Regions from separate parts of the Streptomyces sp. NPDC052020 genome, predicted to be linked through region 1. Evidence: riboswitches for the same ligand, from Rfam matches in the RefSeq annotation. Region 1 holds a riboswitch; each other region holds the start of a gene.

What was found. Region 1 has a riboswitch for cobalamin ahead of AB0L74_RS02590 (ribonucleoside-diphosphate reductase subunit alpha). Riboswitches for the same ligand answer to the same signal wherever they lie in the genome.
Region 2: it holds a riboswitch for cobalamin, as region 1 does, so the genes downstream of both, AB0L74_RS18660 (ABC transporter substrate-binding protein) here and AB0L74_RS02590 (ribonucleoside-diphosphate reductase subunit alpha) in region 1, are expected to answer to the same signal.
Region 3: it holds a riboswitch for cobalamin, as region 1 does, so the genes downstream of both, AB0L74_RS18685 (hypothetical protein) here and AB0L74_RS02590 (ribonucleoside-diphosphate reductase subunit alpha) in region 1, are expected to answer to the same signal.

Annotation. Positions count from the first base shown of each region.
Region 1 is NZ_JBFAWY010000002.1:150,597-153,847, forward strand. Features, by position in the region: gene mctP (monocarboxylate uptake permease MctP) at 1-855, shown strand, start outside; cobalamin riboswitch at 975-1,139, shown strand; gene AB0L74_RS02590 (ribonucleoside-diphosphate reductase subunit alpha) at 1,263-3,251, shown strand, end outside.
Region 2 is NZ_JBFAWY010000016.1:55,777-59,027, forward strand. Features, by position in the region: gene AB0L74_RS18655 (iron ABC transporter permease) at 1-814, opposite strand, end outside; gene AB0L74_RS18660 (ABC transporter substrate-binding protein) at 874-1,917, opposite strand; cobalamin riboswitch at 1,947-2,129, opposite strand; gene AB0L74_RS18665 (class I SAM-dependent methyltransferase) at 2,183-2,932, opposite strand; gene AB0L74_RS18670 (MFS transporter) at 2,901-3,251, opposite strand, start outside.
Region 3 is NZ_JBFAWY010000016.1:61,316-64,566, forward strand. Features, by position in the region: gene AB0L74_RS18680 (cysteine synthase family protein) at 1-892, opposite strand, end outside; gene AB0L74_RS18685 (hypothetical protein) at 889-1,830, opposite strand; cobalamin riboswitch at 2,010-2,167, opposite strand; gene AB0L74_RS18690 (ferric reductase-like transmembrane domain-containing protein) at 2,446-3,251, shown strand, end outside.

The sequences.
Region 1 (3,251 bases):
GCCACGCTGGCGCTGGGCTCCGCGCTCGCGCTGTTCATGTACCCGCACTCGATCACCGCGACGCTGTCCTCGCGCAGCCGTGAGGTGATCCGCCGCAACACCACGATCCTGCCGCTGTACTCGCTGATGCTGGGCCTGCTGGCGCTGCTCGGCTTCATGGCGATCGCGGCCGGCATCAAGGTGAGCAACGGGCAGCTGGCGATCCCTCAGCTGTTCGAGGACATGTTCCCGGACTGGTTCGCGGGCGTGGCCTTCGCGGCCATCGGCATCGGTGCCCTCGTCCCGGCGGCGATCATGTCGATCGCGGCGGCGAACCTGTTCACCCGCAACATCTACAAGGACTTCATCAAGCCGGACGCGACGCCGGAGCAGGAGACCAAGGTCTCCAAGCTGGTGTCGCTGCTGGTGAAGGTGGGGGCGCTCGTCTTCGTCCTGACGATGGACAAGACGGTCGCGATCAACTTCCAGCTGCTGGGCGGCATCTGGATCCTCCAGACCTTCCCGGCCCTGGTCGGCGGCCTGTTCACGCGCTGGTTCCACCGCTGGGCGCTGCTGGCCGGCTGGGCGGTCGGCATGGTGTACGGCACGGTCGCCGCCTACGGTGTCGCCTCCCCGACGCAGAAGCACTTCGGCGGCTCGGCCAAGGAGATCCCCGGCATCGGTGAGATCGGCTACATCGGCCTGACCGCCTTCGTGCTCAACGTGGTGGTCACCGTGGTCCTGACGGTCGTCCTGCGGGCGGTCAAGGCACCGGACGGCGTCGACGAGACCCGCCCGGAGGACTACACGGCGGACGCCGGCGACCCCGGTGTGCAGACGGAGCTGCCGCCGGCCACCGCCGGCGCGGCGCACTGACGCCCGCACCCGCACCCCGCACACGGGCCGCCGGAGGAAACCCGGCGGCCCGTTGCCGTTGCCGCGCCGACCCACGCCGCCCTCACGACGACACAACATCTGGGGGTGGTTCCGGGGCCCGGCACAAGATGTATGCTCGTGCTCGCTGTCGCCGCAGGGGAATCCGGTGCGAATCCGGAACTGTCCCGCAACGGTGTACTCATGCCCGTATGCCTGCCTCTCCGCAGAAACCGCATCCGCGCACCGAGCCAGTCCGAGGACCTGCCGGCAGTGCGCACGAGCCGTCCGGCCCGTGTGCCATGACGTCCGGGCCTCGCGGAATGGGCCGGTGGACGCGGCGCCGCGTGCGCTCGTGAGCTGCCCCCTGCCCCGCGCAAGGCCCCGTGCCGAGCGAGGGAGTGCCTCACGTGACCATCGCGCCAGCCGACCCGGCTTCAGCGATCCAGCCGGAGTACGACGGTCCCGGTGCCGCGCTGCTGCGGACCCTGACCGAGCTGACCGCCGACCTCCCCGACGCCGACCCCGGCCGGGTCGCCGCCGCCGCGCTGCGCGGCCGGTCCGCGCGGGCGGACGAGACGGAGCTGCGCGAGCTGGCCACGGAGGCGGCGGCCGGCCTGATCGCCGAGGACCCCGCCTACTCGAAGCTGGCCGCCCGGCTGCTGACCCTCGGCATCCGCGCCGAGGCCGCCTCCCAGGGCGTCACCGCGTTCACCGAGTCCGTCGCCACCGGCCACCGCGAGGGGCTGATCGCCGACCGCACCGCCGCGTTCGTCCGCCGCCACGCCGGCCGTCTGGACGCGCTGGCCGACCCGCGCGCCGACGACCGCTTCGGCTACTTCGGCCTGCGCACCCTGTACAGCCGCTACCTGCTGCGCCACCCGATCACCCGCAAGGTGATCGAGACGCCCCAGCACTTCCTGCTGCGGGTCGCCGCCGGGCTGGCGGAGGACGGCACGGACCGCGCGCTGGAGGAAGTGGCCGCGCTGTACGGCCTGATGAGCCGCCTGGACTATCTGCCGTCCTCCCCCACCCTGTTCAACTCCGGCACCCGCCACCCCCAGATGTCGTCCTGCTACCTCCTGGACTCCCCCAAGGACGAGCTGGACTCCCTCTACGAGCGCTACCACCAGGTCGCCCGCCTGTCCAAGCACGCCGGCGGCATCGGCATCGCCTACTCCCGCGTCCGCGCCCGGGGTTCGCTGATCCGCGGCACCAACGGGCATTCCAACGGCATCGTGCCGTTCCTGAAGACCCTGGACGCCTCCGTGGCGGCCGTGAACCAGGGTGGCCGGCGCAAGGGCGCGGCGGCGGTCTACCTGGAGACCTGGCACGCGGACATCGAGGAGTTCCTGGAGCTGCGCGACAACACCGGCGAGGACGCCCGCCGCACCCACAACCTCAACCTCGCGCACTGGGTGCCGGACGAGTTCATGCGCCGTGTGAACGCCGACGAGCCCTGGTCGCTGTTCTCCCCCTCCGACGTGCCGGAGCTGGCCGACCTGTGGGGCGAGGAGTTCGACGCCGCCTACCGCACGGCGGAGGCCGCGGGGCTGGCGAGGAAGACGCTCCCGGCCCGCGAGCTGTACGGCCGGATGATGCGCACCCTCGCCCAGACCGGCAACGGCTGGATGACCTTCAAGGACGCCGCCAACCGCACCGCCAACCAGACCGCCGAGCCCGGCCACGTCATCCACTCCTCCAATCTCTGCACGGAGATCCTGGAGGTCACCGACGACGGGGAGACGGCCGTCTGCAACCTGGGATCGGTCAACCTCGGCGCCTTCGTCGACCCGGACGCCCACGACATCGACTGGGAGCGGCTGGACGCCACCGTCCGCACCGCCGTCACCTTCCTCGACCGGGTCGTGGACATCAACTTCTACCCGACCGCGCAGGCGGCCCGCTCCAACGCCCGGTGGCGTCCGGTGGGCCTGGGCGCGATGGGCCTCCAGGACGTCTTCTTCAAGCTGCGCCTGCCCTTCGACTCGCCCGAGGCCAAGCGGCTGTCCACCCGGATCGCCGAGCGGATCATGCTCGCCGCGTACGAGGCGTCCGCCGCCCTCGCCGAGTGCGACGGCCCGCTCCCGGCCTGGGAGAAGACCCGTACCGCCCGCGGTGTCCTCCACCCCGACCACTACGACACCGACCTGGCCTGGCCGGAGCGCTGGGCGGCCCTGCGGAAGCGGATCGCGGCCGTTGGCCTGCGCAACTCCCTGCTCCTCGCCATCGCCCCGACCGCGACCATCGCCTCCATCGCGGGCGTCTACGAGTGCATCGAGCCGCAGGTGTCCAACCTCTTCAAGCGCGAGACGCTGTCCGGCGAGTTCCTCCAGGTCAACTCCTACCTGGTGGACGACCTCAAGCGGCTCGGCGTGTGGGACGCCCGCACCCGCGAG
Region 2 (3,251 bases), on a different contig from region 1:
CGAAGCCGATCGGTCCGGCCGCCGCGACGAGGACCCCGGTGACGAGGGAGAGCAGGACGAACATACGGGCGCGGAAGCGGCCCACGTCCAGCCCCATCGTCGTCGCGGCCTCCTCGCCCGCCAGCAGCAGGTTCAGGTTGCGGGCCTGGACCATCAGGACGCCGATGCCGGCCAGCAGGGCCGCGCTGGGCAGCCACAGCGTGCCCCAGTTGACGCCGCCGAGACCGCCGAGGGTCCAGGCGAGGACCGCGCGGGCCTCGTTGCCGTGGTCGGTGGTGAGCAGCAGCAGGTCGAGCAGCGCGGTGAGCACCGCGGCGATGGCGACGCCGGACAGGACGAGCCGCGCGGAGGTGATGCGACCGCCGGTGCGGGCGGTGGCGTACACCAGGAGCAGAGCGCCCAGGGCACCCAGGAAGGCGGCGACCGGCAGTGACACCGGCCCGAACACGGTCACCCCGAAGACGATCACCGCGACGGCGCCGAGGGACGCCCCGGAGGAGACGCCGAGCAGGTAGGGCTCGGCGAGCGGGTTGCGGAGCAGGGCCTGGAGTGTGGTGCCCACGACGGCGAGTCCGGCGCCCGTCACCGCTCCGAGCAGGACGCGCGGCGCTCGTACGTCCAGGACGATGGTCTCCCGCGCCCGCGGCCAGTCGGGTTCGGCCCAGCCCGCGCCCAGCGCGTGGGTCACGATGCCCCACACCTGGCCCGGTGGCACGTGTACGGAGCCGATGGTCAGGCCGGCTGTGGCCGAGAGCAGGAGCAGGGCGGTGAGGAGGACGAGCGTGGTGGCGAGTGCCGCCCGGCCCGTCCGTATCCCCTGGCGGCGCCCCTGCCGGGCGGTCGGTCCGGTGTCCGTGCCGGTGACGGCGGCGGTCACCGGAAGCTCTCGGGGTGCAGGCCGCGGGCCAGGTCCTCGACCGCGTAGGCCGACCGGACGCCGACCAGGGTGGCGGTCAACGGCAGCACGACGAACCGCTGGTTCCGGACGGCGGGCACGTCGGCGAGGGCCGGCTGGGACAGCAGGAACTTCTTCTTCCGCTCGACGCTGCCGGCGCCCTCGTAGTCGTAGATGGCGATGACTTCCGGCTTGCGCTGGACGACCTGTTCCCAGGAGACGTCGCCGAAGACGTCATCGAGGTCGGCGAAGACGTTCTCGCCGCCGGCCAGGCGGATCAGTTCGGTGGCCAGGCTCTTGCCGCCCGCGGTGAAGGCGGTCTTGTCCCCGCTGTCGTACACGAAGACGGAAAGGCGGGGTTCGCCCTCGACAGCCGTGGTGGCCCGGCCGACGCGGTCGCGGAGGTCGGACACCAGCTCGTCCGCCCGGCCGGGTACGCCGAAGATCCGGCCGATGGTGCGGATCTCTTCGTAGGTGTCCTTCATCGTCACCCGTTCCTTCCCGCAGTACTCGCGGTTGAGATAGGTGTCGATGCCCGCGTCGGCGAACGCCTCGCGAGAACGGCCCTCGTTCTCGGCGAAGGCGCTGCCGTAGCCGCCGTAGACGAGGTCTGGCTCCGCCTCCAGGACGGTCTCGAAGGACGGTTCCCTCTTCGCCAGTTCCGGAATCGACTCGTAGTCCTCCCTCAGGCCGGGCAGGACGGCGGAATCGGGGAAGGCGGTGCCTGCCATACGGTCCTTCAGGCCGAGGGCGAGCATCAGTTCCGCCGGGTGCTGGTGGATGGTGACGACTCGGGAGGGCGGCTCGTCGTACGTCGTCTTCACGCCGCAGTTGTCGACGGTGACGGGGAAGCCGTCGGCCGGCGAGGCCGTGGTTTCGGCGCCCTGGGCGGTGCCCTGCGGCGAACCGCAGCCGGCGGTGAGCAGGGCCGCCGACAGGGCGACGGCCGCCGCCACGGCACGCAGGGCGTGGCGCCGGTGGGCAGGGGTGAACAGCGGGGGACGGGACGTGCCGTCGTACACGTAGAGCCTCCTGGGGAGTCCGCGCTCCTCGGAACGGGCCCGCGACAGGCCAGTGTCCTGACTCCCGGATCGACGTTCCCCCTGCCTTCCCGCGCGGTGCGCGGTGGCATGCCGAAGGGGTGCACTCCCCGGTCACAGTGGCGGGACCGTGCCGGATTCGCACCGGCTTCCTGTCTCCCGTCGCGGTGATGACCTGGTGATACTACGGTCCGCGGAGTCGAGGTCAAAAGGGCGTGCGAATCCGCCTGCGCGCTCCCGCCCGCCCTCACTCCTCGCGGACGGCCCGCAGCACCAGCCGCTCGGCGTTCTCGTCGTACGGGCGGCCGTCGAAACCGCCGAAGACCTCCACCCGGCCGAACCCCGCCTCCCGAGCCATCCGCCGCAGCTCCACCGCGCTGTACACGAACCACACCAGGGTGGCTCGCGTGACCCGCTCGCCGCGGACCAGTACCCAGTCGCTGCGCAGCCGCGCCCAGTCGTCCAGCACGCTGTCGGTCTGCACCATCAGGTCGTCGCCGCGCCGCACCACCTTCGGCGGGGTGACCTTGCGGGCCAGGAGTTCCTTGCCGGCGAGGTCCAGGACGAGGGTGCCGCCGGGTGTCAGGCAGGTGTGCATGGCGCGCAGCACGCGGGCGTTGTCGGCGGGGTCCTCGAAGTAACCGAACGAGGTGAACATGTTGAGGACGACATCGAATCCGCCCGGCGCCTCGTACTCCCGGGCGTCGGCCCGCACGTGGGCGACCCGGACGCCGGCGTCGGCCGCTCGCTTCCGGGCCCGCTCCAGCATGGCCGGGCTCAGGTCCACCCCGGTGACGGCGTAGCCCCGGCGGGCGAGCGGCACGGTGAACACACCGGGCCCGCAGCACAGGTCCAGCACCCGGGCGCCGGCGGGGAAGGACAGCAGGGGAGAGGTGCCGAGCAGCTCCTCGGCCTGCGCGTAGCGCTGTTCGGAGAAGAGGAAGTCGTGGAACTCGGTCCAGAAGTCATCGTCCTGGAACCCGCCCGTCCGTGTCATGCGGTCTCAGTGCTCCTTCGTCGTCCTCGTGCGGGTGGGGCTGTTTCACCGTGCGGTCGCGCAGTGCCAGCAGCACAGGGGGCAGCACCAGGCACTGTGCGGCGGCCAGCAGCCAGAACCGGCCTGTGCTCCCGGCGTGTTCGGCGAGGCCGTAGAGCTGCCCGCCCAGTACTCCGCTGGTGCAGGCGCCGAGCCCGGCGGCCAGCCGTTGCTGGCCGAAGACCACGGCGTCCGAACGGGGGCTGCGGCGCAGCGCCTCCAGGTCGTTCTTGAGGAAGAGCACGATGTCGCCCAGGGTGATCAGCGCCCCGCCCGCCAG
Region 3 (3,251 bases), on a different contig from region 1:
TGTGCCGGGCGAAGACACGCTCGACGTAGCGGTGCCCGGTGTCGGCACCGATCACCAGGTGCAGCCGGTCGGGGTGGCGGCGGGCTTCGTACGCCGCGGCCAGGTATCCGGCGCCGGTGGAGAGCCCGGCGAAGACGGCGTGGTCGCGCAGGAGGGCGATCGTGCCGGACATGGCGTGGCTGAAGTCCAGCCAGTGGAGGGCGTCGTAGAGGTGGTGGCGGACGTTGTCGAAGGCGATGGACGACCCGATGCCGGCGATGATCGCTTCCGGGTCGTGGTGCTCCTGGCTGCCGAACGTGACGCTTCCGAAGGGCTGGACGCCGACCAGCCGCACCGAGGGGTCCGTGGCGCGCAGGCGCTCCACGATGCCGCCCGTCGACGCTCCGGAGCCCACCCCTCCGACGACGGTCAGCGCGGTCGCGGGAAACGTGGTCGTGATCCGGTCGGCGACCTCGTGGTAGCCGAGGTAGTGGACGTCGTCGTGGTACTGGCGCATCCAGTGCCAGTGGGGGTGGTCGGCGAGGAGCTCCGTCACCCGCCGCACCCGTAACTCCTGGTCCAGCTTGAGGTTTTCGGAGGGTCTGACCTGTTCCACGGTGGCGCCGAGGACCTCCAGCTGGGCACGGGTGGTGGTGTCCACGGTGGTGGACGCGACGATGTGGCAGCGCATGCCGTAGCGGTGGCAGGCGAGCGCCAGGGCGTAGGCGTAGATGCCGCTGGAGCTGTCGATCAGGGTTTGTCCCGGACGGATCGTGCCCCGCTCCAGGAGGTGGCGGACGGCGGCGAGCGCCGAGTAGATCTTCATCGACTCGAACCGGACCAGGACGAGGCCGTCGGTGAGCCGGACGAGATCGGGAACCTTCAGGGCGTCGGCGATGTGGGGGTGGATCACCCGTAGCCTCCTTGGGCGAAGGAACACTGGTGGCCGAGCGAGTGGAAGAAGGCGGACAGGTCCGACTTGAGGCCGGCGTCGAGGCGGCCGGGGAAGAGGTAGCCGATCAGGCAGCCCGTGTGGGCGACGAAGACGCCGTCCGCGCCGAACCGTTCGCGGTGGGCGAGCATGCGGTCGAACGCCGCCTTGGGCAGCACGCTCTGCGACAGGGCGGCGCTGGCGGTGGCCGCCCGGGCGACGGCCGCCGGGTCCCCCGAGGCGAAGCCCTTCAGCAGATCGGCCAGGCAGCGCTCGTACTCCTCCCCGTACCGCCGGTAGTGCTCCAGCAGCAGATCGGTGACGGCGGCGGTGTCCACCGTCCCGGGCTCGATGATGTACGCGGTGTGGAAACCGATGTCCGTGCCCAGCCGCCGTATCACCCGGTGCCGGCCGCTGAGGTGGAGCGCGAACTCGTCGAGGAAGACACTGTCGGCCCGCTCGATCGCCGCCAGGACGCCGAGGACCACGTCCGGGTCGTACGGCAGGGTGAACAGCCGGAACAGACAGCGCAGTGTCGCCACGATGTCCGCGGTCGAACTCGCCATCCCCACGCCCACCCGCAGTTCGGAGCAGGCGCTCCAGCGGCCCGGCGGCAGCGTGAGCCCGAAGTGCTCCAGGAAGAGCCGGGCCGCCGTCGCGGACTTCTCCCCGAGGGGCAGCGGGTCCGGCGAACCCGTCCCCGGGGTGAAGTGCACCCAGGAATGACGGTCCACGGGAAAGGACACCACGGCGATGTCCGGCTCGGCACCCGCCCGCAGCGGACCCTGGTACAGCTCGCCCAGGGTGCCGTGGCAGACGCCGGACACCGTGCGGCCCGGCGGGCACCGCACCTCACGGGCCGCCCCGGCGGGCGTCAGCACCGTCCGGTCCGGTCCGTCGAAGAGCGGGCCGGCCGGCATCCGGCACGGATGACGGGAACTCGCGCGGTCACGGACACGTCCTCCTCGTGGTTCCGAGCCCCGCGTCAGGGCCGGGAAGGAGGCGCGGCGCAGCGTACGCCGTACGAGCCGTCCGTACCGCCGACCCAGTCCTCGAGGTCACCGTGCACAGCCCGCACGTCAGGTGCGGGCGCAGTGGCAGGTCTTCGGACTCGTGGGCTCGCCCACCGGGGAACCGGCGGGCGCTTGCCGGCCGTCGCCTCCCGGCCCCCACCGGATGCGGGCCCAGTGCCGTTGACGGCTTTCGTCCCCACTCACCGCTGCGGGACAGTCCCGGATTCCCACCGGGTTCCCCCTTGCCTCGCGCCGCCCGGAGTCCGGTCGGACGGGAGGCACGAACCGACTGCACGCACAGCGTAGGGTGGCTCGCACTCCCGCGGCAGGGGGTGCGTCGCCGGTTGTCCGAATGTGATCGGTCCATGTGCGGGCATCAGGACCCCGGGGCGGCTCAGCCGACTCCCAGCAGCCACTCTGGCTGGATGTGGCCTCCGTATTCCCGGCGGTTTCGGCCACACTGGTTCCTCCCATCACACGCGCACACCGCCCGTCGGTGTCCCGCGCCCCGGAAGGCACAGGATGCTGCCAGAGACGACGCCCGAGGACGACGGCACGACCCCGCCGCCCGCCCGTGACCGGGGCCCGGCCGATCGCGGCGTCCTGCGCGCCGACCTGCGGGCCGCGCTGCCCGACGCGAGCGCGGCGGTCCTGGTCACCGCGGCCGTCTTCGCGTTCCTGTACGCGCGCGTGGAGTCGGGTGACTCGGCGACGGTCGCGGTCATGCCGTTCATGGACGACGCCGGCACCTACTGGATGTACCTGCTCAGCCAGGCGTTCGGCTGGTCGGGCCTGCTGTGGGCCTGGGGCACGGTCATGCTCGGCCTGCTGCTGTCGGGGCCGCGCCCGGCCCGGCCGACGGTCTCCCGGCAGGTCCTGGAACGCTGGCACCGCACCACGAGCCTGACGACGATGGCTCTGATGTTCGCGCACGCGTTGATGTTCGCCGCCGAGCTCGTACGGTATGAGGCCCGGTTGGCGTGGGCCGAGCGGCTCTGGGCGGGCTTCGCGGACACGTTCGTGCCCGGCTGGTACGACTCGGGCACCGGCCGCATCGCCATTCCGCTGGGGCAGGGTGCTCTGTATCTGGCGGTTCCGCTCGGGCTGCTGTTCTACGTCCGGCACCGCATCGGGGCGAACACCTGGCGGCGGCTGCACCGCTTCGTGATCGTCGTGTACGTGCTGAGTGTGTGGCACACCCTGCTCTACGGCACCAACGTCTGGTACGGCGAGTGGCCGCGCACCGTGCTGTGGCTGCTGCAACTGCCCGTCGCCGTCCTGCTGTCGCTCCGTCTGCTGCGGCCCGCCCGGCGGGCCGAGCGGCTGGG